2 regions of the Streptomyces sp. LARHCF249 genome follow, and region 1 is predicted to be linked to the other one. Evidence: riboswitches for the same ligand, from Rfam matches in the RefSeq annotation. Region 1 holds a riboswitch; the other holds the start of a gene.
The links. Region 1 has a riboswitch for glycine ahead of gcvP (aminomethyl-transferring glycine dehydrogenase). Riboswitches for the same ligand answer to the same signal wherever they lie in the genome.
Positions count from the first base shown of each region.

Region 2: another riboswitch for glycine. It lies ahead of gcvT (glycine cleavage system aminomethyltransferase GcvT); the one in region 1 lies ahead of gcvP (aminomethyl-transferring glycine dehydrogenase).

Region 1 is NZ_JBIXJQ010000003.1:743,806-748,009, forward strand. Features, by position in the region: gene gcvP (aminomethyl-transferring glycine dehydrogenase) at 1-2,315, opposite strand, end outside; glycine riboswitch at 2,512-2,610, opposite strand; gene ACIPUC_RS11710 (PRC-barrel domain-containing protein) at 2,723-3,094, shown strand; gene ACIPUC_RS11715 (DNA polymerase IV) at 3,110-4,204, opposite strand, start outside.
Region 2 is NZ_JBIXJQ010000007.1:456,816-461,019, forward strand. Features, by position in the region: gene glyA (serine hydroxymethyltransferase) at 1-456, opposite strand, end outside; gene gcvH (glycine cleavage system protein GcvH) at 471-851, opposite strand; gene gcvT (glycine cleavage system aminomethyltransferase GcvT) at 940-2,055, opposite strand; glycine riboswitch at 2,217-2,320, opposite strand; gene ACIPUC_RS23085 (AAA family ATPase) at 2,526-3,188, shown strand; gene ACIPUC_RS23090 (enhanced serine sensitivity protein SseB) at 3,273-4,010, shown strand; gene ACIPUC_RS23095 (enhanced serine sensitivity protein SseB C-terminal domain-containing protein) at 4,064-4,204, shown strand, end outside.

The DNA.
Region 1 (4,204 bases):
CGCACGTACGACCAGGAGATCGGCAGGATGCCGGCCGAACCCCACGGGGCCGCCGAGATCGGGCCCACGCCCGTCTCGGGACCGGCGCTCGGCTGGAGCGGGTGGTTCGGCAGGTACGGGGCCAGGTGCGCCCGGACACCGACCGGGCCGACGCCCGGGCCGCCGCCGCCGTGCGGGATGCAGAAGGTCTTGTGCAGGTTCAGGTGCGAGACGTCGCCGCCGAAGTGACCGGGCTTGGCCAGGCCCACCAGGGCGTTGAGGTTGGCGCCGTCGACGTAGACCTGGCCGCCGGCCTCGTGCACCTGGGCGCAGATGTCGGCGACGTGCTCCTCGAACACACCGTGCGTCGAGGGGTAGGTGATCATCAGCACGGCGAGCTCGTCGCGGTACTGCTCGATCTTGGCGCGCAGGTCGTCCGCGTCCACCTCGCCGTCGTCGGCGGTCTTGACGACGACGACCTTCATGCCGGCCATCACGGCGCTGGCGGCGTTGGTGCCGTGCGCGGAGGACGGGATGAGGCAGACGGTGCGCTGCTCGTCGCCGTTCGCGCGGTGGTAGGCGCGGACGGCCAGCAGACCGGCGAGCTCACCCTGCGAGCCGGCGTTCGGCTGGATGGAGACCTTGTCGTAGCCGGTGACCTCGCAGAGACGTTCCTCCAGCTCGTTGATGAGCGTGAGGTACCCCTCGGCCTGCTCCACCGGGGCGAACGGGTGCAGCTGGCCGAACTCGGGCCAGGTCACCGGCTCCATCTCGGTGGTCGCGTTGAGCTTCATCGTGCAGGAGCCCAGCGGGATCATGCCGCGGTCCAGCGCGTAGTCCTTGTCCGAGAGCTTGCGCAGGTAGCGCAGCATCGCGGTCTCGGAGCGGTGCTGGTGGAAGACCGGGTGGGTCAGGTAGTCGTCCGAGCGCAGCAGGCCCTCGGGCAGCGTGTCCACCGTGGTCTCGTCCAGCGCCTCGATGTCGGCGGTGACGCCGAAAGCGGCCCAGACGGCCTCGACGTCCGCGCGCAGGGTGGTCTCGTCGCAGGCGGCGGAGACGTGGTCGGCGTCGGCCTGGTACAGGTTGACCCCGCCCTCGCGGGCGGCGGCGACGACCTCGGCCGCGCGGCCCGGGACCCGGGCCGTGATCGTGTCGAAGTACGCGCCGTGCACGATCTCGACCCCGCCGGCCTGCAGGCCCGCGGCGAGGAGAGCGGCGTAGCGGTGGGTGCGGCGGGCGATCGTCCGCAGGCCGTCGGGGCCGTGGTAGACGGCGTACATGGCGGCCATGACGGCGAGCAGCACCTGCGCGGTGCAGATGTTGCTGGTGGCCTTCTCACGGCGGATGTGCTGCTCGCGGGTCTGCAGCGCCAGGCGGTACGCCTTGTTGCCGTCCGCGTCCACGGAGACGCCGACGAGGCGGCCCGGCAGCGAGCGCGCGTGCTTGGCCTGGACGGCCATGTAACCGGCGTGCGGTCCGCCGAAGCCCATCGGGACACCGAAGCGCTGCGTGGTGCCGACGGCGATGTCGGCGCCCAGCTCGCCCGGGGAGGCCAGCAGGGTCAGCGCGAGCAGGTCGGCCGAGACGGTGACGATGGCACCGAGCTCGTGCGCCTGGTCGATCAGCGGCTTGATCTCCCGTACGGCACCGGAGGCGCCCGGGTACTGGAGCAGCACGCCGAAGACACCGCGCTCGGCGATCTCGGCCGGAATGCCGTCGCTCAGGTCGGCGACGACGACCTCGACACCGGTCGGCTCGGCGCGGGTCTCGATCACGGCGATGGTCTGAGGCAGCGCGTCCGCGTCGATCAGGAAGACGCCGCCCTTGACCTTGCCCACGCGGCGGGCGAGCGACATGGCCTCGGCGGCCGCGGTGCCCTCGTCGAGCAGCGAGGCACCGGAGGTCGGCAGCCCGGTGAGGTCGGCGACGACGGTCTGGAAGTTCAGCAGCGCCTCGAGGCGGCCCTGCGAGATCTCGGGCTGGTACGGCGTGTAGGCCGTGTACCAGGCGGGATTCTCCATCACGTTGCGCAGGATCACCGGCGGCGTGAAGGTGCCGTAGTAGCCGAGGCCGATCATCGGGGAGAGGACCTGGTTGCGGTCGGCGAGCGAGCGCAGCTCGGCCAGCACCTCGGCCTCGGTCCGCGCCTCGGGCAGGTTGAGCGCTTCGGCGGTCTTGATGACATCCGGCACCGCGGCGGCGGTCAGTTCGTCCAGGGAGCCGTAGCCCACCTGGGCGAGCATCTTCGCCTGCGCCTCGGCATCCGGGCCGATGTGGCGCTGCTCGAAGGGGATGCCTCGCTCCAGCTGGGAGAGCGGAATGCGGTTGGCGGTCATGTACGGAGGCCTCCTGGTCGTATGACCTGCGAGGGGCACCACGGCGCGGGCACCCGGACGGCCTCCCCCTCTGTCATCTCAACCTGAGAGTTTCACCGGCCGCCCGAGGGTCGCTCGAGAGAACCGGCTTTCACCGTCGGTGAGGAGCGGAACCGGCACTGAGCGCCCGGTACCCGACCCTGCTTTCCAGAGTGGCCTCGTCCGTGCGGTACGTATGCCTGAGAGATTCCGGGGAGGATTTGCTCCTTCGGCGCCTCCGTCTCGATCACTCGGAGGACTCTCCCGCACAGGGTCGACAGCCATCACCCAGCCTACCAGCGAGGATCTGGGCACTCCCCGAGTGGCCTCCTTTCCCGATATGCCCTTCTGTAGTCATTACGGAGGAGTTGCGACCATTTGGAGGGACCGTGCAGACCGACATCGATCCGCGCAGCCTGATCGGCCGCAAGGCGTTCGACCGCAATGGCACCAAGATCGGCACCATCGACGAGGTCTACCTCGACGACGCCACGGGAGTTCCGGAATGGGCAGCGGTCCGGACCGGCCTGTTCAGCCGGGACGCCTTCGTCCCGCTGGAGCCGAGCGAACTGGTCGGCGACACCCTGCGGGTGCCCTTCGACCGTTCCCTGATCAAGGACGCCCCCGATTTCGGCGTCGGCCGCCACCTCTCCCCCGAACAGGAGCTGCAGCTCTACCACCACTACGGCCTGGACGTGACCCTGCCCAGCGAGTTCCACCGCGACTTCGGCCGCCTGGCGGGCGACGAGGACCCGGCCTGATCCGATGGACAGACGCTAGGCCGCCTCGGGAGGCGGCTCCTCCCCCACCAGCGGCAGCGGATCGGACGGCTCCAGCTCGGGGTCGTCCACCCGGAAGGTCCGCACCCGGCCGACCTCCGATCCGGGCTGCTCGAACCGTACGGTCACCCGCCCCACTCCGCTGCCCTGCACCCACCCCGGCCCGTAGACCGCGTGCCGTACGTCGCTCCCGGCCGTCCAGCGCCGCTCGGGAGCGGCCTCGGGCCCCCCGGAAGGCTCCGCACCCTCCACGCCCTCCAGGGGCCCGACGGCGGCCCCACCCGCCCCACCGGGCTCGGCGGCCCCGTCGGGCTCAGCGGCCGCCCCCGCCTCCCCGCGCGGCTGGGCGGCGAGCGACTGGGACTGGGCGAACAGGTCCTCCTGCGTGTAGTCCGCCAGCCCGGTCACCCCCACGCCCAGCAGCCGCACCCCGCCCGTGGTGTCCACGCCCTCCAGCAGCCGCGCCGCCGCCTCGCGGACCACCGCGGGGTCGTCCGTGGGACCCCGCAGCGTCTCCGAGCGCGTCAGCGTCGAGAAGTCGTACCGGCGCACCTTCAGCACGATCGTGCGCCCCGAGTGCCCGGAGCCGCGCAGTCGCTGCACGCACCGGTCCGCGAGCCGCTGCACCTCGGTCCTGATCCGCACCCGGTCGTGCAGGTCCACGTCGAAGGTGTCCTCCACCGACACCGATTTCGCGTCCCGCTCCGCGACCACCGGCCGGTCGTCGATCCCCAGCGCCATCCGGTACAGCCCCACCCCGTGCGAGCGCCCGAGCATCCGCACGAGCTCGTCCTCCCCGGCCTCCGCCAGGTCCCCCACGGTGGTGATCCCGGCGCGGCGCAGGTGCTCACCGGTGGCCGGCCCCACCCCGGGCAGGGTCCGCACCGACATCGGCGCGAGGAGCTCGCGCTCCGTCCCCGGCTCGATCAGCAGCAGCCCCGCCGGCTTGGCCTCCTCGGACGCCACCTTGGCCAGCATCTTCGAGCCGGCGAGCCCCACCGACCCGCTGAGCCCCGTCGCGGCCCGGATGTCCGCCCTCAGCCGCTCCCCGGTGGCCCGGGCGGCCTTCGCGTCGAAGGCGACCCCGCCCGC
Region 2 (4,204 bases), on a different contig from region 1:
CTGGCCGGTCTCGTCGACGTGGTACGGGACCACGTTGTAGAGCTTGCCGGAGAAGTTGATCTTCATGCCGTGGGTCAGGTGACCGCCGTGGGCCAGGTTGAGGCCCATGATCGTGTCGCCCGGCTTCAGCAGCGCGAACATCGCGGCGGCGTTCGCCTGGGCGCCCGAGTGCGGCTGGACGTTCGCGGCCTCGGCGCCGAACAGCGCCTTGATGCGGTCGATCGCGATCTGCTCGACCACGTCGACGTGCTCGCAGCCGCCGTAGTAGCGGCGGCCGGGATAGCCCTCGGCGTACTTGTTGGTCAGGACCGAGCCCTGGGCCTCCATGACGGCGACCGGAGCGAAGTTCTCCGACGCGATCATTTCCAGGGTCGACTGCTGGCGCACGAGCTCGGCGTCGACGGCGGCGGCGACGTCGGGGTCGAGTTCGTGGAGAGGGGTGTTCAGTACGGACATCAGGATCCCCTGGGTCAGTTACCGGCGGTGAGCTTGGCGTACGCGTCGGCGGAGAGCAGGTCGTCCGGCTCCTCCGCGACGCGCACCTTGAACAGCCAGCCGCCCTCGAACGGGTCCGTGTTCACGAGCGCCGGGTTGTCGACGACGTCCTGGTTGGACTCGACGACCTCGCCGGAGACGGGGGAGTACAGGTCGCTGACCGACTTGGTCGACTCCAGCTCGCCGCAGGTCTCGCCCGCGGTCACCGTGTCGCCTACCTCGGGAAGCTGGGCGTAGACGACGTCACCGAGCGCGTTGGCCGCGAACTCCGTGATGCCGACCGTCGAAACGCCGCCCTCGGCGTCCGACAGCCACTCGTGCTCCTTGCTGTAACGCAGCTGCTGGGGGTTGCTCATGACCTGATTCTCCTGGATGCGGGGGAGTGGATACGAACAGCGGTCTTGGGTACTGAGACGGCCGGTGCTGCAGAGTCGGTGTACGGGGCTACTTCTGCCGCTTGTAGAACGGCAGGGCCACGACCTCGTACGGCTCATGCGTACCGCGAATGTCCACGCCGACGCCGGAGGTGCCGGGCGCGGCGTGCGCCGCGTCGACGTACGCCATCGCGATCGGCCTGCCCAGCGTCGGGGACGGGGCGCCCGAGGTGACCTCGCCGACGACCTGGCCGCCGGCCACGACGGCGAAGCCGGCGCGCGGGACGCGGCGGCCCTCGGCGATCAGGCCGACCAGCTTGCGCGGCGGGTTGGTGGCGGCGCGCTCGGCGGCGGCCTCCAGTGCGGCGCGGCCGACGAAGTCCCCCTCCTTCTCGAACTTCACGACCCGGCCCAGCCCCGCGTCGAACGGGGTGAGCGAGGTGGTCAGCTCGTGCCCGTACAGCGGCATGCCCGCCTCCAGGCGCAGGGTGTCGCGGCAGGACAGGCCGGCCGGGACCAGGCCGACGCCCTCGCCCGCCTTGGTCAGCGCCTGCCACAGCTCCACGGCGTGCTCGGGGGCGACGAACAGCTCGAAGCCGTCCTCGCCGGTGTAGCCCGTACGGGCGATCAGCGCGGGCACTCCGGCCACCGTGCCCGGCAGGCCGGCGTAGTACTTGAGCCCGTCCAGGTCGGCGTCGGTGAGCGAGGCGAGGATGCCGGGGGACTCGGGACCCTGTACGGCGATCAGCGCGTACGCGTCGCGGTCGTCGCGGACCTCGGCGTCGAAGCCGGCGGCGCGCTCGGTCAGGGCGTCCAGCACGACCTGGGCGTTGGAGGCGTTGGCGACGACCATGAACTCGGTCTCGCCGAGGCGGTAGACGATCAGGTCGTCGAGGATCCCGCCGTCCTCCTGGCAGATGTGCGTGTAGCGGGCGCGGCCGACGCCGACGGTGGAGATGTTGCCGACCAGCGCGTAGTCCAGGACCTTGACGGCCTCCGGGCCGGTCAGGGTGATCTCGCCCATGTGGGAGAGGTCGAAGAGACCGGCCTTGGTGCGCACGGCGTTGTGCTCGTCGCGCTCGCTGCCGTACCGCAGGGGCATGTCCCAGCCCGCGAAGTCGGTCATGGTCGCACCGAGCGAGCGGTGCAGCGCATCGAGGGCGGTCAGACGGGGGGCAGTGCTCATGGGTGTGGCTCCCGAGTCCCAGGGCATGACATGACGAGGAAGGTCCTCCCCATCTGTCATCGGAACCTGAGAGGTTCGCCGAGAGTGCCCCCGTCGCCGGGAACCGTCGGCTTGCACCTTGGGTGGAGCTGTCGGTCGGACAGCTCGCTTTTCAGATCTGCCTCATCCACGCGGTACGGGGCCTGAGAGATTCAAGGGAGGTTCTTGCTCCTTCGGCGCCCGTGCACGGCCTCGCGGCGTGCCGGGACTCTCCCGCGCGGATTCAAGCGGCCGGTATGCAGTTGGTCCAGATGGCGCACATCATTGCACGCCACCGCGGTGATCGGGCGTGGTGCCCCGAAAGTTCGTGCGGGGGCCGGCGGACCTGAACGGAACCGGCCCTCCCGGATTACCGTCTCTTTACACTCAGTGGGCAAGGGTCCTGGTGACCCGATTCGGGGGAGGCGAACACTGTGCGGAGATTCGTAAGTGTGGCGGCAGCGGGGCCCGTGGACGCGGTGCCCGTGCAGCGCGGGGCCGCCGGCGGTGCCGGTGCGGCGTGCGCCGGTACCGGTACCGGCCTGGTACGGGACCTGCGCGGGCCCGGGGCGCGGGGGGCGCGCCGGCTCGTCTTCGCCCAGGGCGACATCGTGGTGGTGTCCGGACTGCCGGGCGGCGGCAAGAGCACGCTGATCAAGAGGGCGGCGGGCGACGGCGGCGCGATCGACTCGCAGGACACGCGCGAGCGCTGGGAGCGGCGCATGCCGGCGGCGCTGCCGTACGGGGTGTACCGGCCGCTGGTGCGTGCCGCGCACTACTGGGGGCTGTGGCGGACCCTGCGCTCCGGAGCCTCGGTGGTCGTCCACGACTGCGGTACCCAGACCTGGGTGCGGGGCCTGCTCGCGGCGGCCGCGCGCCGCCGGGGCCGGGCGCTGCACCTGCTGCTCCTGGACAGCAGCCCGCAGGAGGCGCTGTCCGGCCAGGCGGCGCGGGGGCGGCGGGTCACGGCGTACGCCTTCGCCCGGCACCGGGGCGCGGTGGCGCGGCTCCTGCGCGAGGCCGAGGCCGGCCGCCCCCCGGCCGGCTGCGCCTCGGTCACCCTGCTGGACCGCCGCTCGGCCTCCGCCGTGACGCAGATCGCCTTCCACGACTGAGCGACTGCCGGGGCTCCGGACCGGCGACGGCGCCGCACCGATACCCTCGGCACGACATCCGCGGGATCACGGAGGCAGGGGTACATGCAAGGCAACGGCGGCTGGCCGGGGAATGAGCTGGAGCAGGTGCTCGGGGCGGCGCTCGGGCAGCCGGATGCCGGGGGCCGGATCCTGGAGGTGCTCGGGCGCAGCCAGGTCTGGGTGCCCCTGCCCGGCGGCGGCGCCGCGGACTCCGCCGGCCTCGACCTGCCCACCATGGACATCGGCGGGGCGGCGTACGTCCCGGTCTACAGTTCCGAGGCCCAGTTCCGCTTCTGCGTCGGCCCCGGCATGGACTTCGCCGTGGCCCCCGCCGTCGAGTTCGCCCGCGGCCTGCCGCCGCAGCTCGGCATCGCGCTCAACCCCGAGGGCGCCGTCGGCGTCCCCCTGCCCCCGCCCGCCGTCGCGGAGCTGTGCCGCACCGGGCGGACGCCGCTCGACGGGCCGTCCACCGGCGGTCGCGTCCGGCTCTACGAGCCCGACTGGCAGGAGGACCCCGTGGACTTCCTGGCCGCCGCCGCGGAGGAGTTCCGCACCACCGGCGTGGTCGCCGCCGCCCACCGCTGCCTCGCCAGCGTCGAGGGCGGGGACCCGGAACTGTTCATCGGTGTCCGACTGGTGGGATGGGAGCCTGACATGCGAAACGCGCCGATGGAGGCCCTCGGCCGGGCCCTGACCCGCGTCCCGGCCCCCTGGCCCGTGCAGTTGATCCTCCTCGACGCCGTGCAGGACCCGGTCACGGACTGGATTCGTGAGCGCGTACGCCCCTTCTACCTGCCGTAGCGCCGCTTAAGCTGGGTACGCGTGGACGACGGGCGGACGAAGAGGGGTACCGGGTGAGTGCGTCAGGCACGGCCGCGGCCGGGCAGGTCGAGCACATGCTGCGCCAGGTGACTCCCGGGCGCTATGAGAGCTACGAGTCACTCCTGCATGCCCTCTCCGAGGGCCGGCTGTGGATGCTGCTCTGGCAGGGGCAG